DNA from 2 places in the Gracilibacillus sp. JCM 18860 genome. Region 1 is predicted to be linked to the other one. Evidence: riboswitches for the same ligand, from Rfam matches in the RefSeq annotation. Region 1 holds a riboswitch; the other holds the start of a gene.
The links. A riboswitch is a leader RNA that binds a small molecule or an ion and turns the genes downstream of it on or off. The one in region 1 is predicted to bind S-adenosylmethionine.
Positions count from the first base shown of each region.

Region 2: linked by a shared signal. The riboswitch ahead of ACZ5R4_RS17660 (acetyl-CoA C-acyltransferase) and the one ahead of ACZ5R4_RS11095 (phosphoadenylyl-sulfate reductase) in region 1 are both predicted to bind S-adenosylmethionine.

Region 1 covers NZ_AP043868.1:2,198,036-2,214,127, forward strand. The annotation lists gene treP (PTS system trehalose-specific EIIBC component) at 1-1,086, opposite strand, end outside; gene ACZ5R4_RS11050 (hypothetical protein) at 1,245-1,598, opposite strand; gene ACZ5R4_RS11055 (MFS transporter) at 1,778-3,031, shown strand; gene gdhA (NADP-specific glutamate dehydrogenase) at 3,255-4,616, shown strand; gene ACZ5R4_RS11065 (ABC transporter permease) at 4,760-5,860, opposite strand; gene ACZ5R4_RS11070 (ABC transporter permease) at 5,857-7,131, opposite strand; gene ACZ5R4_RS11075 (ABC transporter ATP-binding protein) at 7,143-8,075, opposite strand; gene ACZ5R4_RS11080 (response regulator) at 8,187-8,825, opposite strand; gene ACZ5R4_RS11085 (sensor histidine kinase) at 8,822-9,961, opposite strand; gene ACZ5R4_RS11090 (aldo/keto reductase family protein) at 10,157-11,098, shown strand; SAM riboswitch class I at 11,253-11,370, shown strand; gene ACZ5R4_RS11095 (phosphoadenylyl-sulfate reductase) at 11,452-12,186, shown strand; gene ACZ5R4_RS11100 (assimilatory sulfite reductase (NADPH) flavoprotein subunit) at 12,291-14,087, shown strand; gene cysI (assimilatory sulfite reductase (NADPH) hemoprotein subunit) at 14,136-15,851, shown strand; gene sat (sulfate adenylyltransferase) at 15,851-16,092, shown strand, end outside.
Region 2 covers NZ_AP043868.1:3,550,083-3,566,174, forward strand. The annotation lists gene pelA (pectate lyase) at 1-2,423, shown strand, start outside; gene ACZ5R4_RS17615 (purine/pyrimidine permease) at 2,745-4,028, shown strand; gene ACZ5R4_RS17620 (ABC transporter substrate-binding protein) at 4,305-5,627, shown strand; gene ACZ5R4_RS17625 (carbohydrate ABC transporter permease) at 5,681-6,550, shown strand; gene ACZ5R4_RS17630 (carbohydrate ABC transporter permease) at 6,540-7,418, shown strand; gene ACZ5R4_RS17635 (LacI family DNA-binding transcriptional regulator) at 7,706-8,743, shown strand; gene ACZ5R4_RS17640 (sodium:solute symporter family protein) at 8,797-10,296, opposite strand; gene ACZ5R4_RS17645 (Zn-ribbon domain-containing OB-fold protein) at 10,408-10,827, opposite strand; gene ACZ5R4_RS17650 (thiolase family protein) at 10,824-11,984, opposite strand; gene ACZ5R4_RS17655 (acetoacetate--CoA ligase) at 11,984-13,924, opposite strand; gene ACZ5R4_RS17660 (acetyl-CoA C-acyltransferase) at 13,940-15,091, opposite strand; SAM riboswitch class I at 15,170-15,282, opposite strand; gene ACZ5R4_RS17665 (MFS transporter) at 15,486-16,092, shown strand, end outside.

The sequences.
Region 1 (16,092 bases):
ATATATGATAGCTACTACTGCTGAACCTTGAGCAATATTAGATAGTGCAATCATTGGCCATAGGATCGTTCCATCAAATTCACTCATCAACTGTAAATCGATCGCATTCGTCATGTGGTGAAGACCAGTTATTACAAGCGGAGCATAACTAAAGCCGAACACAGCAGCAAATAACCAGCCAAACCCAGAGGTTAAACCAGAATAAACAACATTAGAAATCCACGAACCGATTTCCCAACCAATTGGTCCTAGTACAACATGGGCGATTAACACTGCAGGAATCAGTGCAAAAAAAGGTACAAAAATCATTGAAACTACTTGCGGGATAACTTTTCGTAACCATATCTCTAAATAAGCGAGGACAAATCCTGCTAATATGGCAGGAATGACTTGAGCTTGATATCCTATCATATCTACCTGAGCAAATCCGAAGTCCCATACCGGAATCTCCTCCGCTCCTGCAACTCCATAGGCATTTAACAATTGAGGAGAAACAAGTGTAATCCCAAGCACGATTCCAAGCACTTGTGTTGTTCCCATCTTACGGGATATTGCCCAAGTAATCGCAACAGGTAAAAAGTGAAAAATGGCTTCCCCTATGAGCCAAAGAAAATCATAGACTCCTGTCCAGAATTGGGAGGTTTCAATTAATGTTTGGGTCCCATCATTCACCATTTTGATTTCACCAATAACATTACGAAAGCCGAGGATCAAACCACCTACTACCAATGCTGGTATAATCGGTGTAAAGATATCCGCTAAATGGGCAACCATTCGCTGTAAAAAATTCATATTTTGCTTCGCAGCCTCTTTAGCATCTTCCTTTGAAGTATCCCCAACTCCTGCTATTTTGGTAAATTCATTGTAAAAGGAGGCCACTTCATTACCAATTATTACTTGAAATTGACCTGCCTGTGTAAACGTTCCTTTCACTAGAGAAATGTCTTCAATTGCTTCTACGTCCGCTTGTTTAGAGTCATGTAAAACAAACCGCATTCTCGTCGCACAATGGGTCACAACCGAAATATTTTCACTTCCGCCTACCTTTTCCAGCAGTTCTTTTGCTGGCTCGGTATATTTACTCATGATTCTTCCTCCCCTTACCCTGTATATACATGTAATGATTTCGCTTTCATTCTATCTTGTATATACAAGTTTGTCAACAAAAAAATATATTGGCTACAGGAGTTTGGCGTTGTGATAAGGAAAACAGAGCAGGATGATCTGCTCTGTTAACTTTTAAATCAAAAATCAACGGAATCCCTGTCAACGTGTCCATCATTCTCCATAATGATTTTTAATGCTTCTTGAAGATCCTCTTCCTCAACTTTTGCTTCTAATACATGCTCTCTCGCCGAATCATCATTACTTTGCTCAGCTGCTGCAATAACACCACCCGCTGCACCCGTTGGAGAGCCTGTGCCTGTTCCCGTAGAATTGTTACCACCATATGTTAATGGAACTAGAAAAATAGAGCCAATTCCCTCCTCCGGTAATTGATCGACTCGTAAATCATTCGTTTTTAGTTTATTCAAAAGTGCTTTAACTGCTTCTGCGTCATTCTCGGTTTTGAAAAATGCTTGTATAGTTTTATACATTGTTATCAACCTTTCGAATATTAGATTTGTTGTATTTAATGTACCCGTTTTCACAAAGATTAAACTAAAAGTTAATTTTCTTTTAATTTATTGATTTTCATCTAGTGTTTTTACTCTGTTCTAGTAAAATAGGAGAAAGGTTGTTTTTTTAAAAATTGTCGTTGATGGGGGGAAATAAAATGGGAAGGTTTTCCAAACAAGAACGAAGTTGGATGTTATATGACTGGGGCAGTTCTGCCTTTTCTGTTATTATTACTACCGCTATATTCCCGATTTATTATAAGGCACAGGCAGCTAGCGCTGGGATTGAGAACGCTAATTCCACGGCATATTTAGGCTATACGATATCCATCTTCACCTTTATATTAGCTATACTCGGTCCTATTCTAGGAACGATTGCAGATTATCAAGGCTATAAAAAAAGATTTTTCTTAAGCTTTTTAGGACTAGGTGTTTTTTCGACCGCATCACTTGTTTTTGTCCCTGAAGGACAATGGATATGGCTTCTTATTTTCTATACACTTGCTTCCATTGGTTCCACAGGTGCCAATATATTCTATGATGCTTTTTTAGTAGATGTGGCGGATAATAAACGTATGAATAAAGTGTCATCACAAGGCTTCGGACTTGGATATATTGGGAGTACTATTCCCTTCCTTCTTAGCATTTCCATTATCTTACTATCTCAACAAGGCATTATTCCGATTTCCAGTACATTTGCGAGTCGCATTGCCTTTCTCATTACTTGTCTCTGGTGGGCGGTATTTTCTGTACCGATTATTCGCAATGTAGGACAGGTTTACTTTATTCAACGAGATACAAAACCAGTTCTACAAAGCTTCATTCGATTATTTGAAACCATGAAACATATCAAACAATATAAACATTTAAGTATTTTTTTGATCGCTTACTTTTTCTACATAGATGGAGTAGGAACAATTATTTCGATGTCTACTGCATATGGGACTGATGTAGGGATTAGCTCGACTGTCTTATTAGTCGTACTATTTGTTACCCAGGTGGTTGCAGCACCTTTTGCTATTATTTATGGGCGGCTTGCAGATAAATTCTCTGCTAAGACGATGCTATTTATTGGTTCTTTTATTTATATCATTGTCTGTATCTATGGATATTTTCTAGAGACAGCGATTGATTTCTGGATACTGGCAATGCTTGTAGCGACCTCTCAAGGTGGTATTCAGGCACTAAGTCGTTCTTACTTTGCTAAACTGATTCCAAAGGAGAAAGCGAACGAGTTTTTTGGCTTTTACAATATTTTTGGAAAATTCGCTTCGATTACAGGACCATTATTGCTAGGTATTACCGCTCAATTAACAGGTCAATCTAATATGGGAATATTAAGCTTGATTGTACTGTTTGTATTAGGGATGATCGTTCTATCCTTTGTTCCTTCTGATAAAAAAATAAAGTAGCTATAGCGAAACCTATCTCAATACGGCATCAATCATATCTCATATCAGTATTGTTTAGCTGTTTTTGATATAATAGACTTATAACTAATGGTATTAATTCAAAAGCAAACCTTACCATTTTGAGAATAAAATTCTGAACTTTCAGGATAATCAAACAAATATTGGTGTCACGCTTATGCTTTATATATATCAAAATTCAAATTAAGGAGAGAACAAATAGACTATGACAAACGCTAATCAAGTCGCACAAAATTATGTGAACGATGTATTTGAAACAGTCAAAAAACGTAATCCTAATGAGAGCGAATTTCATCAGGCTGTCAAAGAAATCTTTGATTCATTAGTACCTGTTTTTGAAAAACAGCCTTTATATATGGAGCAAGGAATTTTGGAAAGAATGGTAGAACCAGAAAGAATTATTTCTTTCCGTGTACCTTGGGTTGATGATAATGGCAAAGTGCAAGTGAATCGTGGTTTCCGTGTTCAATTTAATAGTGCTATTGGCCCTTATAAAGGTGGACTTCGCTTTCACCCATCCGTTAATGCAAGTATTATTAAATTCTTAGGCTTTGAGCAAATTTTTAAAAACTCACTAACTGGGCAACCAATTGGTGGAGGTAAAGGTGGATCAGATTTTGACCCTAAAGGGAAATCTGATGGAGAAATTATGCGCTTCTGCCAAAGCTTCATGAGTGAGCTTTCTAAATATATCGGACCTGATACAGATGTACCAGCTGGTGATATCGGTGTAGGTGCGCGAGAAATTGGTTACTTATTCGGTCAATACAAAAAAATGCGTGGGCAAACAGCAGCAGGTGTCCTTACTGGTAAAGGACTCAATTATGGCGGAAGCTTAGCACGTACAGAAGCTACAGGATATGGTACTGTCTATTTCGTACAAGAAATGTTAAAAGATCAAGGTGATAGCTTCCAAGGAAAAACAGTAGTAGTATCAGGGTCTGGAAACGTGTCCATCTATGCCATAGAAAAGGCTACAGAGCTCGGTGCTAAGGTTGTAGCATGTAGTGACTCTAGTGGTTATATCTATGATAAAAATGGAATTAACCTTGAGACAGTTAAACGTCTTAAAGAAGTTGAGAGAAAACGTATCAAAGAATATGTAAATGAACATCCAGAAGCAGAATATACTGATGGATTCGAAGGAATCTGGTCCATCCCTTGCGATATCGCACTTCCATGTGCAACACAAAACGAATTAAACACGGAGTCTGCGAAGACATTAGTAGAAAATGGTGTCAAGGCTGTTGGAGAAGGGGCTAATATGCCTTCAACGCTTGAAGCAATTGATGTATTCTTAGAAAACAAGGTATTATTTGGACCTGCTAAGGCTGCCAATGCTGGTGGTGTTGCCGTTTCTGCATTAGAGATGGCTCAAAACAGTGCTAGACTTTCTTGGAAATTTGAAGAAGTGGATGAGAAATTGCAGGAAATCATGGAAAATATCTACAAAAACAGTATAACCGCTGCAGAGGAATATGGTCATCCAGGTAACCTAGTAGTCGGAGCAAACATCGCTGGATTCTTAAAAGTAGCAGATGCAATGGTTGCACAAGGTGTCATTTAATAAAAGAAATGGAACAAAAGTATAAAATGAATGATAAACTCTCCCTAAGGTATGTCTACCTTAGGGAGAGTTTTTGTTGTAATACATTAGTATATTTATCGTTCGTCTTATGATTCAACTATTTTAGTTATGCCTTCTTATTTCTATCTTCTTTCCATCAAATTTATTCCAACTCCCATACAGATAACTCCCATTAAGAACAGCGTAGCGAGTGATTGAACATTCTCTGCTAGTGATTGTTGATAGATTGTCACGCCTTTTAATGCATCCATCGCATAAGTAACAGGAATACCTTTAGAAAGAGCTAAAACAAAATGATTCTCCACAATTTCAATCGGCCAATAGGCGCCCCCAAGCATTGCCATACTCACTGCTACAATTGGTACGATAGCGCCTAGCTGGGAGGATTTCCTTACAAAACCGATCAAAAGCATCCCCAATGAGACAATAGCAAATGTGTATAGGGCAACAATGGATAGAATCTCTAGCCAATAAGAACCTATTTCGAAGCCAAACAAGTAGTAAAACATGACAAAAACAATGATTATCTGTGTCATCCCAATGATAAAGGAATAACTTAAATATCCGATGTATATTTGCCATTTTTTAATCGGAGATAAAATAAGGCGATCCCAGCTACCACGTTGTTTTTCTTCTGCTACCTCACTTAAAGTAAAAACAATCGTATAGATGGCAAAGAACAGAGTCATTCCAAATAATGCATGAAGCTTATTATCAAAAACAAAGAAATCTCCATCTGTTTCACCAACTGAAGCTTTTACAGTTACTGGTGGATTATTCTCTTTATTCTCTACAATCGTCTCAACTTGATTATTACCTGTCTGTTTTATCACTTGATCTATTTGATTGTTTTCCATATATAAATTACTTAAAAATTGATCCACTATAGCTTGATTCGAATCCTTCGTGCCAGTGATAAAGGTGTAGGAGTCAGAGGAGACTCTTAGACCAAAAGAGGCATTGCCTAAAGCAACCTGCTCTTTAATAACCTTTTCCTTAATAGGTTGAAATGTAAAACCATCTAATTCATTTAACTCCTTGATCCAGTCATTTTGAGCTTCTTCACTTATTTCATCAGAAAAACTAGTCGGAATAGGAATCGTGGATTGATCGGTTGATCCCCCGATAAAAAAAATGAATAGCATTGTCATCACAATCATCGATACAATCATTAAAGGCTGCCTTTTAAGACGCTGCCATTGCAGTATAAAAATCGATTTCATGTCACAGTCCTCCTTTTCGGGAAGATAAAAATACTACATAAAAAGATAACGAATGTAAGAATAGTTAAGCGAAGCAGATATGGAAAAATATCATCTAATGCCAGTCCTTGATTTGCGAGCATATATGCTTGCATAACCATGCCATTTGGTGTCCAACTCCCAATTGTTTGAATAATAGGAGGTAGCGTAGTTGTAGGGATAAAGCTTCCACCAAGTAATGCAAGCACACTTGTAATACCTGTAGCAAACATACTTGCTATGACACTTGAACCTGATCTAACGGTGATAGCAGTTAAAATGCCACCAATTGCCCCAATAGCTAATGCATACAAGACTGTGATCAGTCCTATTCTAAGGACTATTTCCCAAGAAAAAGGAAGAAATGATTGTAAAATAAGACTGGATAGGCCAAATAATAAACCTATCTGGATGACTGTTAAGACAACGACCGATAACACCTTGCCTGCTAAATAGTGAAAAGGGTGCTTTCCACTTAAATGAATTCGATCCACTACCTGCTGGTCGGTTTCTGTATAAGCTTTTGAAGCCATGGCAGAGGCAATATAGAAAGCAAACATTACTGCCATACCTATGGTGTAGTATTCCATAGAGGAGATTGGATCTCTATCTGTCACGGTTTCTTCTTTCCTTATATCCTCTAACACAACTGGCTCTAATGCAGCTTTATTTACCCCGTCCACACTGGCTAACGCTGTTTCAAAATTTAGTTTTTGGCTAAATTGTTCTACAATATTTTGAAAAATTGTGCCGATTAAATTGGCATGTTCTCCCTTTATAACCCTCAAGGTTGCCGTCACTTCTTCACCTAAGAAAACATTCTGTAATGTGTGATATGTGAAGTTATCTGGAATAATTAAGATGGAATCCACCTCTTGATCTGCTAATTGTTGCTTGGCATCCGCTTCTGACATTTTTTCTAGTACGATTTGTTCAGATAGATCATTTTCCAAAACCTCAAGTAGTATTGTTTTCGGTGAAAATGATTGCGCAGCTTCCATTAATGGTTGCTTCGCCTCATTAGGCAAAGAGGATTGCTGTAATTCTTGAGAGAATTCGGTGATCCCTTGCTCTGTCTTATCCTCTTCTACAAGTGCAACTTTCATTTCAAAGGCACTTCCATCTCCGCCCATTAATCCTTTTAACGCAAATCCTAAGATCACGATCAAGACAAATGGCATTAATAAAATAGTGATTAATTCGGTTCGATCCCGCCATAATATCTTTAGATCTTTCTTCCAAAAAGTTAACATAAGTGCACCTCCTAATCACGCAAGCTTCGACCAGTTAAGTGTAAAAACACATCTTCTAATGAAGGAATTTGTACGTTCGCACTGAGTATTTGAACATGTTCCTTTTCCGCTAATTGAAAAATCCTTGCAAGATTCCTACTCTTCTTTGGAACGATTAGCTTCATATTACTTTCTGATTCGGTAACATTTAAAATCCAATCTTGTTGTGCTAGTAGTTTCGCGAAGGAGGCATTTGATTGATCAAGGGTAAGGTCAATGGTCTCTTCACTGGACAAAATACTCGTTAACTCCTCTTTCGTTCCTGTCGCAATCACATTGCCATGATCCATTATATAAATTCGATCACAAAGTTTCTCTACCTCCTCCATATAATGAGAAGTATATAGAACAGTCATTCCCTTCTCCTTGTTTAAGGTACGAACCATCTCTAGAATATAATTTCTAGACTGAGGATCAATACCAACCGTTGGCTCATCCATGATAACTATTTCAGGCTCGTGTAATAAGGCTACAGCTATATTGACACGTCGCTGCATCCCGCCAGAGTATTTTTTCACCTGCTCCTTTTGTCTATCTCTAAGCCCAACTAATTCTAGTACTTCCTGTGCTCTTCTTTCCAATTCCTTTCCACTAAGACGATATATCTTCCCGAAAAATTTCACGTTTTCATAGGCAGATAGCTCCTTATATAAAGCTATTTCTTGAGGAACAACACCTAATATTGGTCGTATGATGTTCGGGTTTTTGATAATATCCTGCCCTTCCCATGTCACTGTCCCTGAGGTTGGTTTGACCAATGTAGCCATCATCGAAATCATGGTGGATTTACCTGCCCCATTTGGCCCTAATAACCCTATAGACTCTCCTTTTTGAAGATATAAATTTGCATCATCAACTGCTACTTGCTTTTTAAACACCTTGCGTAATGATACTGTTTCTAACATGCCAATCCCTCCTATATGTCCTTGACCATATCTCCTATTAATAAGTGTAATAAAAAAAAGACAGTACGAACACTGTCTCTAGTCATTTCTTTTATGACTCCAGTCACTATTTTATACATAGTCATTTTGAATAGCATAAATCGCGAGCTGAGTGCGATCTCTCAGATTTAATTTATGTAGTAATTGACTAATATGATTTTTCACCGTCCCGACGGATAATGCTAGCTCTGTTGCTATTTCTTTATTGTCCTTCCCTTCCCCTAGTAAGTACAAAATATCCTGCTCCCGCCTTGTTAAGCTAGGGTGTTCTTTCTTGACAACAGCAGACTTTTTCTCCAACAGTTGTGGGATTACTTTACTCGCTACCTCCCCTGGTAACTGCAATCCACCCTTCATACAACCCTTGATCGCATGAATTAACCAGCTAGCATCCGCATCCTTTAATAAATATCCATGTACTCCTATTTTCAATGCTTCGACTGCATATGCTTCATCGTTAAAAGTTGTTAACATCATTATTTTCATTTCAGGCCATCTTCCAAGCATTTCTCTTGCGGCCTTTAAACCATCCATTTCCGGCATACGAACATCTAAAATGGCTATATCAAAATATTCTATTTCCCTTAGCTTTAAGGCTTCTTTCCCATTGCCTACTTCTCCAGTCACCTTTAAATCGGGATCTGTTTCGATCATCATTTTGATCCCTTGTCTCACCAATACCTGATCCTCTGCTAATAAGATTTTAATCAATTTTCCTCATCCTTTTGGTTAATCGGGAAGCTTCCCCGAACAATGAATTGACTATCATATGCGAGAACCTCCAAATGACCATTTATTGCTTGAAGTCTTTTTCGCATCGATTTTAGGCCAAATCCTTCTGTTAATTGTATCGGACGGGATAGCGCATTATGAACTTCCAGTCGAAAATGACTATTGCCAGGAGCCTCAAAAATGATCTCTGCTTTCTTTGAATCACTGTGACGCATCACATTGGTTAGTGCTTCTTGAATACACCGATAAACAACACTCGCCTGTGTTGGACTTAAAGATACAGAAAGCGCATTTTGTCTCATAGAAAAGGTAATCGAAAGGAAGTGTTCTGCTTCAATCTTCCGAATTAATTGAATAACGGCAGACATCCCAGTAATCTGTTCATTTTGTAGTGCCTTTACTGCTTGGCGTGTTTCGTTAAGACTTTCCTGCGCTAATGATTTTACCTGTTCCCAATCCTTTGGATCATTTTCGTTTTTAAGGCGAAATGTTTCAATTAACATAAGCAAATTGGTCAAGGAATGACCAGCTCGATCGTGAATCTCTCGACCGATTACTACTCGTTCCTGCTCTCTAATATGCTTTTCCTGTGTGATCGAATTACGTTTTAATTGCCGGTGTGTATGTAATAGAGTCTTATAACGCAGCTCTAATTCTCTTAATCTTGTAGCATTCATTTGATAGATCGATAATCCTATGGCTATTAATACATAGATGTAGCAAAAGATTAAACCATTAAAAAGGCTAAAATACGGATAAGTAAAAATGGTTAACAAAAGAAAAACAAGAATCATAATCGTCCAAAAGTAATGTTTTTGAAAGGTTTCTGCAGCACTTACTAAAACAAGAAGAAATAAAAGGAAAACGAAAGGATTGAGTGTTGAAAAACTAGGTAAAATAAAAGCTATGGTGATAATCACGAGAAAAAGCAGCCATAGAGTAAAATGCATCTTCTGTTTGTATTTTACGACAGAGGTAAAAAATAAAACTCCTAAGCCAAAAGCGGACATCATAAATAGAAAGGCAACACTACCTCCCGCTTGAATTCCCATCCATGTTGTCCCCGTCCAGGTGATAAACCAAATAATAAGCCATGCCCAGTAGAAATAACGCATCTTGATCCTCCATTTTCCTTAAACTAACGTCTGTAATTTCTCCGATGGTAGAAGTCTTCCTTTATTATAAACTGGTTGTGAACGAAATGCACCGTTGATTTAGTGAATGATCTGAAAACAGATTACTAGCAACCTCCTTCTTTCTATTTTATACTATTTAGGAAAGCGCTTAAAATATAACAAGGAGTGATCGATATGCAATACCGCCGTTTAGGAAATACTGGATTAAAAGTAAGTGAAATTAGTCTAGGAAGCTGGCTTACATATGGAGGGTATGTTGAAGAAGAGAAAGCAATCGCCTCTATTGATAAAGCCTATGAGCTTGGCATTAACTTTTTTGATACAGCAAATGTCTATATGCGAGGGGATGCAGAAAAGGTCGTCGGTAAAGCATTAAGAAAATACCCGAGGAGCTCCTATGTGCTTGCGACAAAAGTTTTCGGAAAAATGGGAGATGGTCCAAACGACCACGGCTTATCGAGAAAACACATCGTAGAACAATGTGACGCGAGCTTAAAGCGACTTGGACTTGACTATATCGATATCTACTATTGTCACAGATACCACCAAGACACCCCTTTAGAGGAAACATTACGAGCGCTTGATGATTTAATTAGACAGGGAAAAGTTTTATATATCGGTGTTAGTGAATGGTCGGCAGAGCAAATGACAGAAGCTATTCATCTAGCTGACAAAAAATTGCTTGATCGTATTGTCGTCAATCAACCGAATTACAGTATGCTTCAACGCTACATCGAAAAAGAAGTGATCCCTGTAGGTAAAAAGCATGGAATTGGACAGGTTGTCTTCTCTCCACTTGCACAGGGTGTACTAACTGGTAAATATAAAAAAGGACAAGCAATTCCTGAAAACAGTCGGGCAGCTCAAAAGGATATGAATCTATCACGTATTCTAACGGAAGACAATCTAGAAAAAGTAGAAAAATTGAAGGCCATTGCTGCAAATGAAAACCTATCCCTTGCTCAATTAGCCATTGCGTGGATCCTACGTCAAGAAAATGTAGCGAGCGCACTTGTGGGAGCAAGTCGTCCAGAACAAATCGAAGAAAATGCAAAGGCATCTGGCATCACACTTTCCCAAGAGACATTAGCTAAAACAGAGGAAATTCTCAGTTAAGGTGATAAAATGGGCGGTCTAGCTGCCCATTTTCGTCCCATCTATTGGACTATTTGCATATATATAAAAATATATATTAACAATTTTTACAAAAAATCATGTTGACATTTCCTGTTATTCGGTTTATCATTACATTAAATATTCATAAAAGGAATTCTTATCCAGAGAGGTGGAGGGGCAGGCCCAGTGAATCCTCGGCAACAGGTTCTTACAAATGAACACTGTGCCAAATCCTGCGGGACAGCTTTAGGTTGTATCCCGAAAGATAAGAAGTGTAGATTGATTACAAGACTTCTTATCTGAACAGATAAGAAGTTTTTTTGATGAGAAAGACGATTAAAAGGAGGAGAAATATGTCAGAACAAGCAATTACCTATGCTCATTATGAAGAAAGTTTTTGGAATGAGTTCACGCCTGGTGAAGATGACCCGACAAAAGGGGCTGAGCAAATCATTAATTGGGCTTACAAAAGCTATGGAGACTCACTCGTTTATGCTTGTAGCTTTGGGGCAGAAAGTATGGTCCTAATAGACTTAATTGCTAGAGTGAAGCCAGATGCTTCATTAGTTTTTCTCGACACAGGCTTACATTTTCAAGAAACCTATGATCTGATTGATGAAGTGAAAAACAAATATCCTTCCTTACAAATAACGATGAAGCAACCTGAATTAACAGTAGAGGAGCAAGCAGAAAAACATGGATCCGCTCTTTGGAAGAGAAATCCTGATCAATGCTGCTACCTTCGAAAAGTAAAACCATTAGAGGAGGTTCTGAGCGGAGCTGTTGCTTGGATATCCGGACTTAGAAGAGAGCAATCCCTAAGTCGTGCGAAGACTCAATTTGTTAACAAGGATGAAAGATTCCAATCTGTTAAAATATGTCCCCTTATCTATTGGACCTGGGATGATGTTTGGGACTACATCAAAAAACACAACCTCCCATACAACGCTTTACATGATCAGAACTTTCCAAGCATTGGATGTATACCTTGTACCTCCCCTGTCACTAATTCAGACGATGAGCGTGCTGGTAGGTGGAGTTCTTTTAACAAAACAGAATGTGGTTTACACACTACAACGACACCATAGAAAATAGATGGTTAAATTTTTATGTCTATAACTAAGTAAAACTATCGGAATAATGAAAATCAAATAATATTCCCATAACATAATATAATGGAGAGGTGATCTTATTGGCCTTACAAGTGGTTAACAGCCCATTTGATGAACGACAAACAGAAATTTTAAATCAATTATTGCCAACCTTAAACGATGCACAGAAAAATTGGCTTGCCGGCTACCTTGCTGCATCTCAATCAGCAGCACCACCTGAAACGACGAAGCAAGTGACTAAAACGAGCGAGACAGCAACAAGAACCATTACTATCTTATATGGATCAGAAACAGGGAACAGTCAAACAATTGCCGAACAGTTGAATGATCAATTAAAGGCATCGGATCGAAAAACCGTGATTTCAAGCATGGATGATTTTAAGGCAAAGAAATTAAAAGAAGTGGAGGATCTCTTAATTGTTACCGCGACACACGGTGAAGGAGATCCACCAGATAATGCGATACAATTCCATGAGTTTTTATTAGGAAGAAAAGCACCTAAGTTAGATAGTGTAAGATTCTCTGTCCTCTCTTTAGGGGATGAATCCTATGAGCATTTCTGCCAAACAGGGAAGGATTTTGACAAACGTTTAGAGGAATTAGGTGCTACACGTATTCACCCACGCGTGGATTGTGATGTCGATTATGAAGAATTAGCCGAGGAATGGATGAATGGTGTATTAAAAGTATTAAACGAGGACAGCCAAACTCAGGCTTCAGAGCAGCAGGTCCCCTCCTCCCCTGCAGAAGCACCAATATACTCCAAGAGTAATCCATACCCAGCAGAGGTCCTAGAAAATATAGACCTAAGTGGAAGAGGCTCGAACAAGGAAACGAGACATATTGAATTGTCATTAGAAAACTCTAACCTAAGCTATGAACCAGGCGATTGTCTAGCTATCTATCCAAAGAACAATCCCGAGCTTGTTCAGGCAGTCATCAATAAACTAGATTGGAATGCAGAACAAACGATACCTATAAACAAGCAAGGGGAAATTCGCTCGATCCAAGAGGCATTAACCTCTATCTTTGAAATTACAAAACTAACAAAAGGAATGCTCGAAAAAGCTGCAGGATTTTTTGATAATGAAAAGCTTACCAAGCTAATAGAGGATAGTGACAAGATGAGGGAATATATACATGGCAGGGACTTACTAGATCTAATCCTTGATTTCACACCGAGCAATTTGGACCCTGCCTCCCTTATGCACTGGTTAAGGAAAATTCCTGCAAGACAATATTCGATCTCAAGCAGTTATAAGGCAAATCCTGATGAAGTTCACTTAACGATTGCTACGGTTCGCTACCACACCCATGGACGTGATCGTCATGGCGTGTGCTCAGGCGAGATTGCAGAGAGAATTCAACCTGGTGATCAATTGAATGTATATGTTCATCGAAATCCGAATTTTAAGTTTCCTTTTGATGATAGCACACCTGTTATTATGATTGGTCCAGGAACAGGAGTTGCTCCATTCAGAGGATATATAGAGGAACGAGAAGAGCTTGAATTAAAGGGGAAAACCTGGCTATTCTTTGGTGATCAACACTTCCGATCAGACTTTTTATACCAGGTCGATTGGCAAAATTGGCTAAAGAATGGCTATCTAAGCAGGATGGATGTTGCATTTTCAAGAGATTCTGCTGAAAAGATATATGTGCAGCATCGAATGCTAGAAAAAGCAAAAGAATTATTTTCCTGGCTGGAACAAGGTGCACATATATATGTTTGCGGAGACGAAAAGCGAATGGCAAAGGATGTGCATCAAACACTCCTAACCATTATTGAACAAGAAGGAAAGCTTAGCTCTACAGAGGCAGAAGCCTTTTTGAATCAATTAAAGCAAGAAAAAAGATACCAACGTGATGTCTATTAACACAGAGGAATCAGGAGTCTAATAAGAAATAGGGAGAGGAGAAGTTTTATGGCAAATCAAGATCAAAAGAAGCTTGATCCAATAGAAAAATTAAAAGAAGATAGTCGATTCCTAAGAGGGACAATAAAAGAAGGCTTAGAAGACCCACTAACTGCCGCTATTTCCGATGATGATACAAAGCTTTTAAAATTCCACGGGAGCTATCAGCAGGATGATCGAGATGTAAGAGATGAAAGAAGAAAACAAAAATTAGAGCCTGCCTATCAATTTATGCTTCGTGTGGCTATTCCTGGGGGTGTCGCTACACCAAAACAATGGCTGGCAGTCGATGATCTTGCCCAAAGATATGGGGATCATTCGATTAAATTAACCACGAGACAGGCATTCCAGCTCCATGGTATTTTGAAATGGAATCTAAAGGACACGATTAAAACCATTAATGAAGAGCTAATGACGACCATTGCAGCCTGTGGTGATGTCAACCGTAATGTGATGTGTAATCCGAACCCATACCAGTCGGAGGTTCATGAACAAATACAAAACTGGGCTCAACGTATTAGTGACTACCTTTCACCTAAAACGGGTGCCTATCATGAGATATGGCTAGATAATGAGAAAATCATCGATTCCAAACAAGAGGAAGAACCGATCTATGGCAAAACCTATCTACCACGAAAATTTAAAATCGGAATTGCCGCACCTCCTTCCAATGATATTGATGTCTTTTCACAGGATCTTGGACTCATTGCGATTATTGAGAACAATGAAGTGATCGGCTTTAACATTACGGTAGGTGGTGGAATGGGCTCTACCCATGGCAATACAAATACTTACCCACAATTAGGAAGAATTGCTGGCTATTGCGCAAAAGAGAATGTAATTGATGTAGCTGAAAAGGTCGTAACAATCCAACGAGATTATGGTAATCGAAGCGACCGTAAAAATGCCCGATTTAAATATACGATTGATCGCTATGGCTTGGATTGGTTTAAAGAAGAACTCACTAATCGCCTCGGATACGAGCTAGAAGAAGCGAAGCCCTATCACTTTGACCATAATGGAGATCGTTATGGCTGGGTAAAAGGGAAAAACAGATGGCATCTTACCTTATTTATTGAGAATGGGCGTGTGAAGGATACAGAGGATTATAAGTTAATGACAGGACTGCGTGAGATTGCCAATATTCATACCGGAGACTTCCGCCTTACACCAAATCAAAATTTAGTTATTGCCAATGTTACCGCAAAGAAAAAGCAAAAAATTCAGGAAATCATCGATGCTTATGGCCTAACAGAGGGAAAGCAATATTCAGGGCTGCGGAAAAATTCGATTGCATGTGTGGCGCTTCCCACTTGTGGCCTAGCAATGGCAGAATCTGAGCGCTACCTCCCTTCTTTAATCGACAAGATTGAAGATATTTTGGAGAAAGAAGGCTTAAAAGAGCAAGAAATCGTAATCCGTATGTCCGGCTGTCCAAACGGATGCGCAAGGCCAGCGCTCGCAGAGATTGCCTTCATCGGCAAAGCACCAGGTAAGTATAATCTTTATTTAGGTGGAAGCTTTATTGGGGACAGACTAAACCAATTATATAAGGAAAATATCGCAGAAGCAGAAATACTAGCAACCCTCCAAGAATTATTTAGAGAATATGCTACAGAAAAGGAAGAAGATGAGTATTTCGGTGACTTCGTTATTCGTAAAGGCTATGTCGATGCTGTTTATGATGGACGAAACTTCCACAAAGAAAAGAAAGGAGTCTTATAATGACCGTATTAAAAGAAGAAGCAAAGCAAACAATAGCCGCTCACGGCGGGAAATTAGTTAACAGAGAACTAAAAGGGGCGGAACGAGAAAAAGCAATAGAAAGAGCGCAAGATTATCCATCACTTACTATCAATAAATGGGGCGTATCTGATTTAGAATTAATTTCGATTGGTGGCTTTAGTCCACTCACGGGCTTTTTGGGAGAGAATGATTATCTCGAGGTCGTAGACAATTTACACCT
Region 2 (16,092 bases), 1.4 Mb from region 1:
TGCTAGAAATGATGGATTTAATTGTTGAACAAAAATATCCATTTAATTCTGATCTGATTAGTGAAGAATATGTGAGGAAAACAAAGGAATCGATTGATATCGCAATAGACTATATTCTAAATGCACAAATTGAAGTAGATGGTCAGTTAACAGCATGGTGTGCACAGCATGACCCATTCACTTATGAACCTAGAGGAGCCCGTTCCTATGAGCATCCTTCCATTTCTGGATCAGAATCTGTTGGAATCATTCGCTATTTGATGTCACGTCCTCCAACAGAAGAAATCAATCGTGCTATATTAGCTGCTCTAGAATGGCTTGATGAAGTGAAGCTTGAAAATACTCGTTATGTTAGTGGCGATCCAAACAATGAGTATTTTGTAGAAGACCCTAATTCTACTGCTTGGTATCGATTCTATGAAATTGGTACAAATAAGCCAATCTTCTCTGGTCGTGATGGTGTCATTAAGCATGACATTATGGAGATCGAAGAAGAGAGAAGAAATGGCTATGCTTGGGGTGGCCATTGGGGAGCACAGCTTCTAGAAATCGCTAGAAAGACGGGGAATTACACAAACAAGGTTTACGTTCAAGTGGCAAATACCAATTCAACAGATATAAATGGAAGAACGTTAGAAGCAAATAATATTCATCAATTGGAAGGACAAATGAAGCAAATGAATGAGATAGAAAGCCATATAACAGTGGCCAAGGATGGTAGTGGAGATTATGAAACCGTCCAAGCAGCAATCGATGCCGTTCCAGAAAACAATACAGACCCAGTTACCATTTTTATCAAGAATGGAATCTATAAAGAGGTTGTCACGATTCCTAACAACAAGCCATTTATTACCCTGTTAGGGGAAAGTGAAACAGATACGATCATTACGTACGACAATTATGCAGGTAGAGATAATGGAGTTGGTGGAACATTAGGTACAAGTGGCAGTGCAAGTGTTTATTTAAAAGCAGATGATTTAACGGTTCAAAACCTAACATTAGAAAATTCCTTTGATGAGAGTATTAATGTAGAAGGAAATCAAGCAGTCGCGGTTTATGCTAGTGGTGATCGTCAATATTATCGAAATGTTCGATTTATTGGAAACCAAGACACCTTATACACCCATTCTGGTACTCAATATTATTATCAGGTTTATATTGAAGGGGATGTTGATTTCATCTTCGGTGCCGCAAGTATTGTAATTGAGGATTCGATTATTCACTCTTATGATCGAGGCTCTGATTCAAATAATGGCTATGTCACTGCTGCGAGCACACTACTTTCTGAGAAATATGGCATGCTGATACTAGATAGTAAATTTACGAGTGATGCGGCGGATGGCACCGTCTATTTAGGGCGTCCGTGGCCAGCAGGTGGGAATCCACAAGCAAGAGGTAGTGTCTTGATCAAGCATAGTGAGCTTGGTGCTCATATTAAGGAAGAGGGCTGGACCTCGATGAGCGGTCTGGAACCAGAGGATGCTAGATTATATGAGTATGAGAATTATGGACCAGGTGCTGTGATTAATGAAAACCGTAGACAATTGACAGATGAAGAAGCTGCTAAATGGACGGTCCCTAATATACTGAAGGGATGGGATGCACAAGCTTTAAATAATGATTCAGGGGAAGAAAATCCTGATGACGGTGGTGAGCAGCCTGATGATGGGCAAGATGATGGAGAGCAAGGGCAGGACGAAGAAGACAATGGGGATGATAATGGATCGGATCAAGATCAAGAGGAAGATAATGGTGATGATGGGTCCGATCAAGATAAAGACGAGGAACACAATGGTGATGAAGGATCAGATCAGGATCAAGGCAATGATCAGTCTAATCAAGATGGAGCTGGGTCTGGTGATAATAGTGAACTTGATGAAAAAATAGTAAAGCTTGGTGAAAAAGTGAGTGTAGCACCTGGCCAAACAATCGTAATAGAAGGTTCCAAAGTCAAAATAGGATTACCAGTTGATTTACCTAACGGAACAAAGCTATTGATAAAAGAAGCATCACCAATCCATACGGATGGATTTAAAATAGCAGGGGATATTTATCAGTTTGATTTTGAATTCCCAGAAGGCTACGAGGATTATCGTGGAGATTATTCCTTAACACTTGAGTACGAAACTAGTAAATTTTCAAAAGAAGAGGTAGCTATTTATTACTACAATGAAGAATTAGAGCAATGGGAACATATTGGAGGAGAAGTAACAGATGGAACCATTACCGTAACCGTCGAGCATTTCTCAACTTATGGAGTCCTAGCAGAAGCGGAACAAGCTTCCACAGGGGGAACGGATCATTCAAACAATGAGCTACCATCGACGGCAACCAATACATTTAATTGGATTATCACTAGTCTTCTCTTCCTGTTGCTAGGAAGTATCATCCTAATCTTAAATCGAAAAAGTAAAAAATCATAATGATATGGAGCCAGCTTCTCGTAAGCTGGTTCTTTTTATGTGTTAGGAAAGCTGAAATTTTAGTACCAAGTATAAGCAAAATTAGGCATTCTGACCAAGGACGAGCGAATGCAAGTTTTTCTAATGTCATAAGACAGAATCCAAAGCACTATCACAAAGTGAATAGACAAGGGAGGTTAGAAAAACGCATTCTCTAGCCTTGAAATACAAGAGAGCTTACAATTACAATAATACCATCATCTCTCCAATCTCCTCCACCCAAAAATTTTTCCCCTCGTGTTATAATAAATTGGTTAATTAAGGGAAGTTAGGAGCAATAAAATGAATAACCAATCATTTGCCAGTTCTACATTAGAAACGATCCAATGGTTTGTTTTCCTACTTGCAAGCTCGGTAGCATTGCCAATCGTTATTGGTGCTATTTATCAATTAGATTTTGTAGAGGTTTCTGGCTTGATGCAAAGAACTTTTTTCACTGTTGGAGTCGCCTCTTTTTTACAAGGATGGTTGGGGCATAAGCTCCCTATTATGGAAGGACCAGCAGGGATATGGATAAGTATTTTTTCTGTGATGGCAGTAACTGGGGTGCAACAAGGAATTTCTTTAACGGAATCCTTGCAAATTTTAGAAACGACTATGATTATGACAGGAATTTTCTTATTTTTATTTGGTATTTTGAAAATATCACAATGGATTCTTCCGATATTTACCCCTCTCGTTACAGGAACGTTTTTCTTTTTACTAACGGTTCAATTAAGTGGGACTTTCCTTGAGGGGATGCTAGGATTGCAAGGTAATTCGGAAAAGATACAGCTAAATGCAGCAATGCTAGCATTTATTACTTTTTTTGTTGTGCTTGGCTTATCGATTTTTGCCAAAGGCTGGTTAAGTAGCTATGCAGTGCTAATTGGTATTGTAATAGGTTGGATCTTATATGCCTTGATGATTGGAGCGGAATCCTCTATTGGGGAGATGAAGCTATTCGCAATGCCTGAATGGTTTGCTTTTGGTATGCCTATTTTTGATTACAGTGTCATACCGATAGCTTTTGTTACTGCCATTATTTTAATTTCGAATGTGGTGGCATCGATTGTGGCTGTCAATCAAATATTAGGCATGAAGAAGCAACATTACAAGGACGAAGTAAATCGAGGTACCACCTTATCTGGAATGAACCATGGTATAGCAGGAATCTTTTCTGCCATTGCTAATGTTCCACTTGCGACATCTGCTGGATTTATTAGTTTAACAGGGCAAAAAAATAAAAGACCTTTTCTCTATGCTTCGATTCTATTGATTATCATTGCGTTTTTTCCGCCAATCGTCACCGTGATATCCAGTATTCCATCACCAATAGCGAATGCGGCACTAATGGCATCATTTGTCCAACTAGTCGGTCTTGCGATAAATAACGTAACACTAGAAAAGCTAGATAAAAGAAAAATAACAATCCTTGGTATTGCTTATTTGTTTGGAATGGGGACAATGTTTTTACCAACCGAGGTGTTTGCAGGGCTTCCATCCTATGTACAGAACCTTTTTAGTAATGGTCTATTAATCGGTACTGGGCTTGTCATTCTATTAGAACAGCTATGGAGAGAATGACGAAAGAAATCTACTAGCAGAAAAAAAGCTAGTAGATTTTTTTATTTTAAACAAAAAAGCATCAAAAAATTACTAAATAAACACTTTTACAAACTTGCCTTAACCTTACTTACATGTGCTTTATGCATAAATTTGTGCAAAGAATATGGTATGTTTGCACAAATAAATACCAAAAAAATATTGAAAGCGTTTTATTTTCCTGTTATGATATTCGTAATTAGTAAGAATTATTTACTAAAATAACACTAAATATTTACGTGTTGAGGAGGAATGGAAATGAGAGGGAAATCAAGTTGGTTAGGAAAAGGATTATTAGCTATGGTATTGATTGTATTATTGTTGTCAGCTTGTAGCTCTGATTCAGGTGGCTCATCCTCAGGAGGTTCTAGTGATGGAAAGGTAAAGCTAACGATGACGGCATGGGGGAACCCAGCGGAAATCAAAGTATATCAAAAAGCGATTGATGCGTATCAAGAAGATAATCCAGATGTATCTATTAAATTAATACCAGGACCTGGTGATACGTATAAACAAAAATTATTAACACAGCTTCAAGGTAGTCAATCACCAGATCTGTTCTATGTTGGTGCTGAATACATGTCCCAGCTAATTGAAACAGGCCGTGTAGCAGAATTATCTGAGTTTTTGAATTCGGATGAAAGCTTTGTAAAACCAGAGGAATTTGCAGAAGGTTTATGGGGTGCCGCTAAGAAAGAGGAAGAGATCTACGGTACACCAGTGGATTCCAATCCAATGCTTCTGTATTACAACAAAACGGTATTAGAAGAGGCGGGCTTAGATCCCAATGAGCCACAGAAATTGTATGAAGCAGGGGAATGGAACTGGGAAAAATTTGCTGAGATAAATAAGCAAGTGACCGAATCTGGAAAATATGGCTTTGTCGCAGAAAATACTTCCTCCCACTTGTTTAGCTGGGTTTGGACAAATGGTGGAAAAATGTATGACGAAGAAGGAAATATCATCCTACAAGAAAATGAGAAGGCACAAGAAGCTATTGCTTATTTAAATGAAAATGTTTCAAATGGCAACTTTAAGTATGCGGGATCCTTACCTGAAGGACAGGGACCTGATGCCATGTTTATGTCCAATCAGACAGCCTTTGCAGCAGCAGGACGCTGGTATACACCGATGTTTAGTGAGAATAAAAACCTCGAATTTGATTATATTCCATGGCCAACGAATACAGGAGAAAAAATGGAGCCTGCTGTCATAGCAACAGCCTATTTATCTACGACGACGGATTCAGATAATTTAGAAGAAGCGAAGAAATTTCTCTCTTTCTATACCTCTGAAAAAGGCCAGAGAGCAAGGCTTGAAGGAAACGGAAATGCCGTACCATCTATTGCTAGTGTGGATGATATTATCGAAAATGCTGAAGTTCCAGAACATTCAAGTTATTTGATCGATGCTCGCGATATTGGAAAAGTGGAAGCAAATCAATCCGTTATTCCAGGACTAGACCAAGAAGTGATCGATATCTTTGATTTAATGTTTTTAGGTGAACAAACTCCAGAGGATACGATTACAAAGGTTTCTGAAAAAGCTAAGTCTATGATTGAGGATTATAAGAATCAGTGATGGAGTAGGGTGTCCTGCTCCTCCTTCCATATAATTTAAAAGAGGTGAGCAACATGCGAAAAAATAATGCCTTATGGGGGCTGGCTTTTTTAACACCACAGTTGATAGGTTTAATTTTCTTTGCAGTTATTCCACTCGTTTCTGCATTGGTTTTAAGTTTTATGAAATGGGATGGTTTTGGGGAGAGGTCATTTGTAGGACTTGATAACTTTATCTATCAATTTACGAATGCAGATTTTTGGACGGCAACCTATAACACGATATTATATACCGTTCTTACTGTACCATTTGGAATTCTATTGTCTATGCTACTTGCGATTGCTCTGAACAAAATTAAAGGAAAAGAGATCTATCGCTTGTTTTATTTCATGCCAGTTGTGACAAGCTCTGTTTCGATTGGGGTTATTTGGATGTGGATTTTAAATGGAGACCTGGGGATTCTTAATCAAGTTTTAGCCATGATCGGTATTAATGGCCCTGACTGGTTAACTAATACGAATCTTGTCATGATTTCCATTGCCATTTTAAGTATTTGGTGGCAGCTTGGCTATAATATGGTGATTTTTCTAGCAGGACTTCAAGGGATTTCCAAATCTTATTATGAGGCTGCGGAGATCGATGGAGCCTCTAAATTTCAGCAATTTCTTAAGATTACCCTCCCAATGCTGTCACCGACTACTTTTTTTGTCACGATCATGGCAATTATCGGTTCTTTCCAAGTGTTTGATCAAGCCTTTGTTATGACAAATGGAGGTCCAGGTAAAGCGAGTTATACGATGGTATTTCACATTTATGATAATGCTTTTGTAGATTTTCGTTTTGGCGAAAGCTCTGCAGCAGCGATGATACTGTTCGTAGTAATCCTTATCTTTACTCTTGTTCAATTCAAGCTTCAAAAAAGGTGGGTCCATTATGAAGACTAATACACAATCCATCAATCAAGTGATACCAGTGGCGAAGACAAAGAAAAAAATCGCACCATCTAGAATTCTGTTACACATTGCCTTAACAATTGGCGCGATAATTATGGTTTTTCCTTTTTTATGGACGATTAGTAGTTCATTGAAGGACATGTCTCAAATATTCGCCGTACCACCTGTTTGGATACCAGACCCAATCGTTTGGTCAAACTATGTTGATTCTTTTACGGCCATGCCATTTGGAAGAGCTTATTGGAACAGCTTTTACATTACGGTAGTTGTCGTGGTCGCCCAGCTTTTTACAGGGTCTATGGCTGCCTATGCATTTGCGAAGCTCCGTTTTCGCGGTTCTGGCTTATTGTTCATCCTGTTCCTAGCAACTATGATGATTCCAAAACAGGTAACGATGATTCCTTTATATTTAATTATGGATAAGATTAATTGGCTAGATACTCATTTAACGCTCATTGTGCCTGGAGCATTATTCAATGCTTTTGCGGTCTTTTTATTACGCCAGTTTATCAGAGGGATACCGAAGGAGTTAGAGGAAGCAGCAGTGATGGATGGTGCCAATCCATTTCGCATCTATTGGAGTGTGATCTTGCCGCTGATACGTCCTGCATTAGCTGCAGTCGGTATCTTTATCTTTATGGGGACATATAACAATTTCATTGACGCATTAATCTATTTGTCCACACCGGAAAATTTCACCGTTCCATTATTGCTTAACAATTTCAAAGGTTTATATGTTACAAATTGGTCCTATATGATGGCAGGAGCAACGATATCGGTAGTGCCAGTTATTATCGTTTACCTCTTTGCACAACGACATATTATCGAAGGTGTAACACTTACAGGTATAAAAGGTTAGATACTATATGCTCTAGGTTAGCCCCACTATGCTAGTAAAGGATAGTGGGGATTTTCTATCATTAGTCATATAAGATTGATAAGTTATACAAAGGCTGACAGATGCGAGCCATCGGTGGTAGGAGGAGAAATCTATACTGATGGAAGTCTCACTATATTGTTACAAATCTATCAACTGATCCAAAAGTCATCTATTCCTCTCGTTAACTTCTAATAGGTAAGTAAGTTATCAAAGATTAGTGTTATACTAATAGGAAGAGAAAAACATATATTAGTGAGGTTGTTTATATGGCTACGATAAAAGATATTGCATTACGCTCCAACGTATCAGCAACAACCGTTTCTAGAGTGTTAAATAATGATCAAACATTATCGGTTGCACCTGATACAAGAAAGCGTATTCTCGAAACAGCCAAGGAGCTTGGCTATAAAACGGTGAGAGAGCGAAGATTCGAGCAGCAATCAGCAGATAAAACGAATCAAATAAAAATAGGAATTATTTTATGCCAATCACTAGAGGAGGAATTGAACGATCCTTATTTTCTTCCAATCCGACAAGGTATTGAAAAGGAATGCTTACAGCACGGAATCCATGTTACCGAGCTGTTCCGGATTAAATCATTTCAAGCAAGTCAGTTAACAGACGATTTCGATGGTTTAATTATCGTAGGAAGGTTCAGACCAGAAGCTATTCAAAACGCAAAAGAGAAAATAAAAAATATTGTCTATATTGACTATGCACCAGATGAAGAGACGTTTGATTCTGTTGTCATTGATTTTGAAGTAGCGACAAGTAACATCATTCATCATTTATTTCAGAATGGCTATCAACAACTCGGTTTTATCGGAGGAAAGCAATTAGAGCACACTTATACTGGTTATACCAATGTAGAAGACCCTCGAGAGAAAACCTTCAGAAAGATGATGGAACAGTATGGAACCTATAATCCCAATCATGTTTTTATAGGAGAATTTACGATTTCGAATGGATATCAATTAATGAAAAAGGCGATCAATAGAGGAGACTTACCAGAGGCCTTTTTCATTGCAAGTGATCCTATGGCAATCGGTGCGTTAAGAGCCATTCAAGAGGCGAATTTGCGAGTGCCTGAGGACATTGCGATTGTAAGCTTTGACGATATTGAAATGGCCCAATTTACAAGTACGCCGTTAACTACCATTAAAGTCTATACAGAAGAGATGGGGAGAACAGGCGTAAAGCTTTTATTGGATAAAATTAATGGAAGAAATCTCCCATTAAAAGTAGTCGTTCCAACAAAGCTTGTCGTTCGAGATAGCTGTGGAAGTAAATTAAATAGAGTCTGAGACGCAAAAAAAGAGTCGAAGAATAAATCGACTCTTTTCGCTTAGGGCATATATTAAATTGTCTTTTTTAAGACGAGATCCTCATGGCTTTCGTTTGCCGTTAATCCACTAATGATTCCCATTACAGCAAAGGCTGCTACAGAACTGAAGAACATCGCTAGATAGATGTTGCCAATGATTTCATAGGATGTGAAGATAACATATAAGCTGGCCCCAGTAATGAGAGCAGCAATCGCTCCATAGTTATTCGCCTTTTTCCAAAAGTAGCCCAAGGTGATTGGTGCAATGATACCAGAGATAATCGCTGAGAAACTAAACTGTATTAGAAAGGATAGAGAATCTGGGCGCTCCAAGGAAAAATATAAGGAGAGTAGCCCAACAAAGATAAGGGATCCCTTCGCGACATTTAGTGATTTTCTTTCTAATTCCTTTTCAGCTATTTTTTTCGATGAAAGAATTGGTGCTAGCACACGGTAAAAGTCATTCCCAATACTAGTCGTCACCCCTAAATAAAGACTATCCGTACTAGAAAGTATAGCCGATATAATCCCAACGATCATAATTGCTGCAATAATACTAGGGAATGATTCTAGTACATAGACTGGGATGGCTGCATCGACACTTTCCAAGTTGGGAAATAATACTCTTGCTGCAAGCCCGCCAATGACCATAAGTGTGGAAATAACACATAACACTAAACCAGCAGATAGGGTAAATGGAGCTAATTCCTCCTCTGTCTCGATCGATAGCACCTTGTTTAATAAGTGTGGCATTAAAATAAAACTAAATAGTAAAAATTGAACAGCCATGATGGCCAGCACACTATTGTAAGGACCATCTGCACCAACAGCACCAGTTAAATTCGGATCGATGGCATTCAGCCCATCCGTTAATTTGCCAAATACACCAAGGCCTCCCCCTATAGTCCAAAACAGGGAGATAACGATTAGAATGGAAGTAATCGCCATTAAAATCCCTTGAATACCATCTGTAATCATTTGAGCATAAGCCCCACCAAGACCGATATAAAGAATCGTAATCGTTACCCCTATAATAATTCCCCAGAAGTAGGGGATGCCGATCACTGTTTCAAAGATGGTAGCAAGTCCGACATTTTGTCCTACAATATAATAGACATTAAACAGGATTAAAATCGTAACAAGCACTTGTAGTGCTCTCGAGTTATATCGTTTCCCGAGCCATTCAGGCAGTGTGGATACTCGACCGAATTTCTTGCCATAGCGCCAAAAGGTCTTCGTGAATAACAATAGGGCCACCCATGAAACACCGAAGCATCCAAGTGTATACCAAAGCACAGATGTACCATATTGATAAGCTAAGCCTGGTACACCAATGAATAAATTTGCACTAGAATAGGATGCGGCAAAACTAGCCCCTACAAGCCAAGGATTCACCTTTCCTCTGGCTGTTGCAAATCCATTCATTGATTTACTATGAGCACTACCTCTTTTTCCAATCCATGTAACTACACCAAAATAAACAACTAATAAAATAATAACAGTCCAAAGTAATAAACTAGAGCTTGCAAGCATAATCTATTGTTCTCCCTTCTTTGAATAAATAATCTTCCATAAAATTAATCCAAGAATCCAAAATCCAGCAACGAAAATAAAGTATGTTAAAATCAATTGGTTTCCTCCTTTCTATTCGATTGAGCGAGGCTTAAAAAATGGTAATACGTGTTGGTTGATCTCTTCATAGGAAATCTCTACTTCCTTTTGGTATGCTAAATCCTTTTGGTCTACCCATAAATGAGTTAGCATTGATGGTCCTTCTTCTAGCGCGACAACTCCCACTACATAGGGGGTTCTCTCCTGCCATGCAGGGTGTCCTGCTCGTTGTACGACACTCCATGATTTGATTTTTGCTTTTCCTGAGGCTTCACGCCAAACAAGCGAAGTCCCAAAGCAGTATGGACAATGGTGACGCGGGTAAAAAATCCACTTATCGCATGACTGACACACTTGAAGGCTTAGCTTCTTTTGCTTCAGATTATCCCAAAAAGGCTGACTGATTGGGGTAATCGTAGGCTTTGGTAATGATATATTTGGTGCTGAACTCATTGTTCTCCTCCTAACACTAGTGCCGTTGTTTCACTTAATGTTGCTCCATTTCCTGTTACGAGTGCCCTTTTTGCATGAGCGATTTGCCTGTTTGCTGCCTCACCACGAAGCTGAATAACTGCTTCAATCACATGAGACATTCCTCCGGCTAAATCGGCTTGTCCGAATCCGAGCTGACCACCGTGTGTATTCAAAGGATAATCTCCATCATGACCGAAGCTATGCTTTTGGACAAAATCACCGAATTCCCCTGGCTTACACAGCCCCGTACTTTCTAATGTCACCGCAACAACGCTTGTGTAGCAGTCATATAAGGATAAAAGGTCGATGTCCGAGATCGCTATTTCTGCTTGTTTTAATGCATGTGGAATGCAGTAACCAAACGGCAAAGCATCAATTGCTGGAGCCTGACTCACCGCTCGATGTGTAATTTTTTCTCCTGCACCTTTTAGATAAACAGGTTTATTTTTTGCTTTTTTTGCTTTTTCCTCAGAGGTAACAATCACAGCAGCACCACCTGCCACAGGCATGACGATTTCCAATAAATGGAGAGGGTCCGAGATAATAGGAGAATTTAAAATATCCTCTACCTCCAATGGCTTTCCGTAAAAAATGGCGTTGGGGTTAAGCTGTGCGTTTTTTCTTGCCCAATAGGCAATTTGGGCAAAATCCTCTTGTTTCGAGCCATAAACCTCCATGTGCTGGCGCTTTAGTAAGGCATAGGAGGTATTAGCTCCTGATGCACCAAAAGGAACATCAAATTCTCGAATGGGATTTCTGTTAGGGGAGCGCAATGCTTCACCTTTTTCATTTTTGTTAGCTAGCACACAAAGGACGGTTTCACACATTCCTGCTTCAATTGCTGCAGCAGCACGCCATACCATTCCAGCACCTGTTGCCCCACCTAGATCCACCGTATTGGACATCGTTGGTTCTAGCCCAATATATTCTGAGACTGTTGCTGGTACATGCTGAGGTGTTTCGCCAACCTGTGGTCCAACGAGTAATCCGTCAATATCCTCCTTCGAAATACCAGCATCCTTTATTGCTAATAGAGCTGCTTCTGTTAGGAGACTAAGGGTTGTTTTTCCTTCAGAGTATCTCGTAGGCTTTAATTCGCCGACACCGATGATTGCACCTTTTGGTCTTTTCGTCATTAGAAGCACTCCTTTTCCGTTAATCTCGTAAAGTGTCGTAAACTATGCGGGTTGCTTAGTGATGCTTTATTTTTTACTTCTTGTCCAATCGATTCTGTTTTGGCAGCACCTTCTACTTTCTTTCCGTTAATTGTGTAGGGAATTTCATCTACTAGAAAAATTCGCTTCGGTACGTGTCTTGGGGAGGCCTTTGAACGAATTTGCTGGCGTATTTCTTGCGCGAATTCCTTCGTTAATTCATCCGCTACGATACATAGGACAATTTCCTCATCATTTTCACAAGGTAATCCAAACACGATGGAATCTTTAATTTGTTCGATTTGTTCGATAATTCTGTAAATTTCTGCTGTACCTATCCGAACACCGCCAGGATTTAAGGTCGTATCTGCACGTCCATAAATAATAAAGCTTTGGTCAATTGTTTGTTCCGCAAAATCTCCGTGTGTCCAAATTCCAGGACGCTTGGAAAAATAATTGTCACGATAGCGTTGATCACCATTTTCTCCATAGAAGGTGAGCGGCTTGCTTGGAAAAGGCTGTGTACAAACTAAATCTCCCTTTTGTGCAAAGACAGAGGCACCACGCTCATCTAAAACATCTACTGCCATCCCGAGTGCTTTACAAGTAATTTCACCACGTTTAATCGGGTGAGCGATTGTTCCCATCACGAAGCAGCCCATAATTTCTGTTCCACCAGATATTGAAGCAAGGTATAGATCGTCTTTGATCGTTTCATAAATCCAATCATATTGCTCTGCTGCTAATGGTGCACCACATGAAAGAATACTTTTCAGTCTGGGTAAAGAATGGGTTTCTTTAAGATGAACACCTGCACGCATTAAGGTATCTAAGTACTTAGGACTTGTGCCAAAATGAGTTAATCCAACTTCCTCGGCAATATCCCATAGATGGGTGAGCGATTCTTTGGTGATCGGTGAGCCATCATATAATAAAATGGATGCATCACTTGCTAAGCCAGAAATAAGCCATGGATACATCATCCATGCAGTGTTGGAATACCAAAATAGGACATCATTAGGTTGAAGATCACTGTGTAATTGATGCTCCTTTACATGCTGTAATAACGTTCCGCCTGTTGAATGTACAATGGCTTTTGGTAAGCCTGTTGTTCCAGATGTATAGAGAATATAAAGTGGTTGATCAAAAGGAAATGACTCGTATTTAGGTTTAGTAGCACGATTATCGAGCAATTGATCCCACGAAATAGTTTCTGCTGATACTGTGTTAAGTTTTCCTGTAATGGTCACGATTTTTTCAATACTTTTCATTTGGTTACAAACATCTGTGATCTTTTCTGAAATTTGATAAGACTTTTGCTTATATTGATAATGTAAGGCAGTGATAAGAAGCTTCGGATTGACTTGTCCGATACGGTCCACCATTCCTTTTACACCAAAGTCTGGAGAACAAGACGTCCAGATTGCACCAATGGAAACTGTCGCAAGTACAGCCACTAATCCATCAAGGTTATTTGTCGTTACACCTGCGACACGATCTCCTTTTTGAACACCTAAATCGATTAAACCTCTCTGTGCTTTCGCGACGAGTGTTCGTAGCTCTCCCATTGTGACAGAACGTGTGACACCAGTCTCATTTGCCTCATAAACAGCTATTCTTTCATCCGGTCCACGTAATAGATTTTCGGTAAAGTTAAGTGTCGCTTCTGAGAAGAAGGTGGCGTCTGCCATCGACTCAGCAGGGGTGTAAATGGTTTCTCCTTTATTTCCAATCACTTTTGCATAATCCCAAACATGGGACCAAAAATCGCCGATATGGGAAATCGACCAGCGATGGAAACGATCATAAGGAAAAAGAGACTGCCCACAAAATTTGGCAAATGCTTGTATATGTGAAGCTTGGATTTGTTCTTCTGTTGGTTCCCACAAATAAGGGGATTGATTTAACAAACGGGTACTCATGAAAAAATCTCCTTTCTAATTGGATACTTCTATTAAAATAGCGCCACCTTGGCCGCCACCACCACAAAGGGAAGCAATACCAAGCCCACCTCCACGTCTTTTTAATTCATGGGCAAGGGTTAATACGAGACGAAGACCAGTGCCACCTAGTGGATGTCCAATAGCGATAGCACCACCGTTGACATTCACTTTACTGTAATCGATGTTTAGTTCACGACAGCTTGCAATCACGACACTAGCAAATGCTTCATTGATTTCGAACAAATCAATATCATCTATTGTTAGGTCGTTTTTTTGGAGCAATTGCTCAATTGCTTTTGCTGGCTTTGTTTGTAAGCTCGTGTCAGGCCCTGCTATTTCTGTCCAATCCATGACTTTAGCAAGTGGCTGTTGCCCTAGTTCTTTTGCCTTTTGCTCCGAGGTGATGATTCCAAAGCTTGCCCCATCTGTCATTTGGGAGGCATTGCCTGCTGTAATCGTTCCATTCTTCGTAAAAGCAGGGGAGAGGCTCGCTAACTTTTCAAGACTAGTATTCTCACGGATGCCTTCATCTTTCGCTAAGACATTCTCAATCGGTGCAATTTCTGCTTGAAACAATTTGTCTGTTTGAGCTCTAGCTGCTCTTTGTTGAGATAGAAAAGCATATTCATCTTGCTCTTGGCGGTTAATTTGATAGATTTGATTGTGCTTCTCTGTTAATACACCCATCGACTGATCACTTAGCGCACACCATAAACCGTCATGTAATAGGCTGTCTGTTAACTCCGTGTTCCCAATTCCTGTACCGAGTCTAACGGGAATGGTATGAGGAGCATTTGTCATCGAATCAAATCCACCTACCACATAATAATCTCCTTCATTTAACAGAATTCTTCTGGAAGCATCTGCAATCGAAGCAAGCCCCCCCAAACAGACATTATTTAAGGTAATAGCTGGAGTCGAAATATCGATGCCAGCTTGATAAGCCACCTGCCTTGCGGGATTCTGCCCCGCTCCTGCTTGGATTACTTGTGCTAGAATGACGCCATCTGGATGGTGTGCTTCTGTATTTTTTTGAATTAAGGCATGTAAGGCAGAAGCTCCTAATTCTGTTGCTGAATAGTTTGCCAATCCACCCTTCCATTTTCCAAAAGGTGTTCGGTTTCCGTCGAGAAGAATAGTCCCCATTGTCTTTAACTCCTTTTAAGTGAAATAAAAAAAGTCCCTCTATAAAAGATAGAGAGACTTTGGTCATCATGATCCGCTCTCTTATCTTTCTAAGCATAGCTTAGATGGAATTGGCACCTGTATTAAGTAAATACCACTTAATGGTTGCCGAGGCTTCTAAGGGCCAGTCCCTCCACCTCTCTTGATAAGACGTTATTTTGTATATAATTCCGAGTGAATTACTTTAATATTAGATTTTTAATATGCTTAACTTTAGCATTTGATGCTAGGTATGTCAATGGTTAATTAAGGGAATTATCAGGGATTTTTTTGCAAGCCCTTTCGTTTTTAACTTCCACCTATCTGTTGTACAATAGAAATATATTTCGAGTATCGAAAAAAAGGAGTAAGATAAATGCAACTTCTAGAAAAGGAAGTAAAAAAAGAAAAAATATGGACGAAGGATTTTGCCCTCATTTGTATGGCAAATTTTTTTATATTTTTAGGCTTTCAGATGACACTACCAACCATTCCTTTATTTGTGCAGCACCTTGGTGGAAATGATCAAATGATTGGAATTATTACTGGTGTGTTTACCTTTTCAGCATTGTTATTTCGTCCGAATGCAGGGCATTCCCTAGAATCAGTAGGGAGAAAATTTGTGTACATGCTAGGCTTAGGGATATTTGTTCTATCTGTTGGTTCCTTTGCTTTTATTTCTAGTGTTATCCTGTTATTTTTTATTCGTTGTGTTCAAGGAATCGGTTGGGGCTATTCGACAACAGCTACTGGCACTATTGCAACAGATCTCATTCCACAGAAGCGAAGAGGAGAAGGGATGGGCTATTTCGGTTTATCTGGTAACATTGCACTGGCTATCGGTCCAGCTCTTGGTCTGTCCCTATATGGAGTCACCTCCTTTACGGTGTTGTTTTTAATCGCGTCAAGTCTTGGAATCATTGCCTTTATTCTCTCTACTCAGATTACATATAAAAAAGTAGAATCCCGTGAGAAGATAAAAA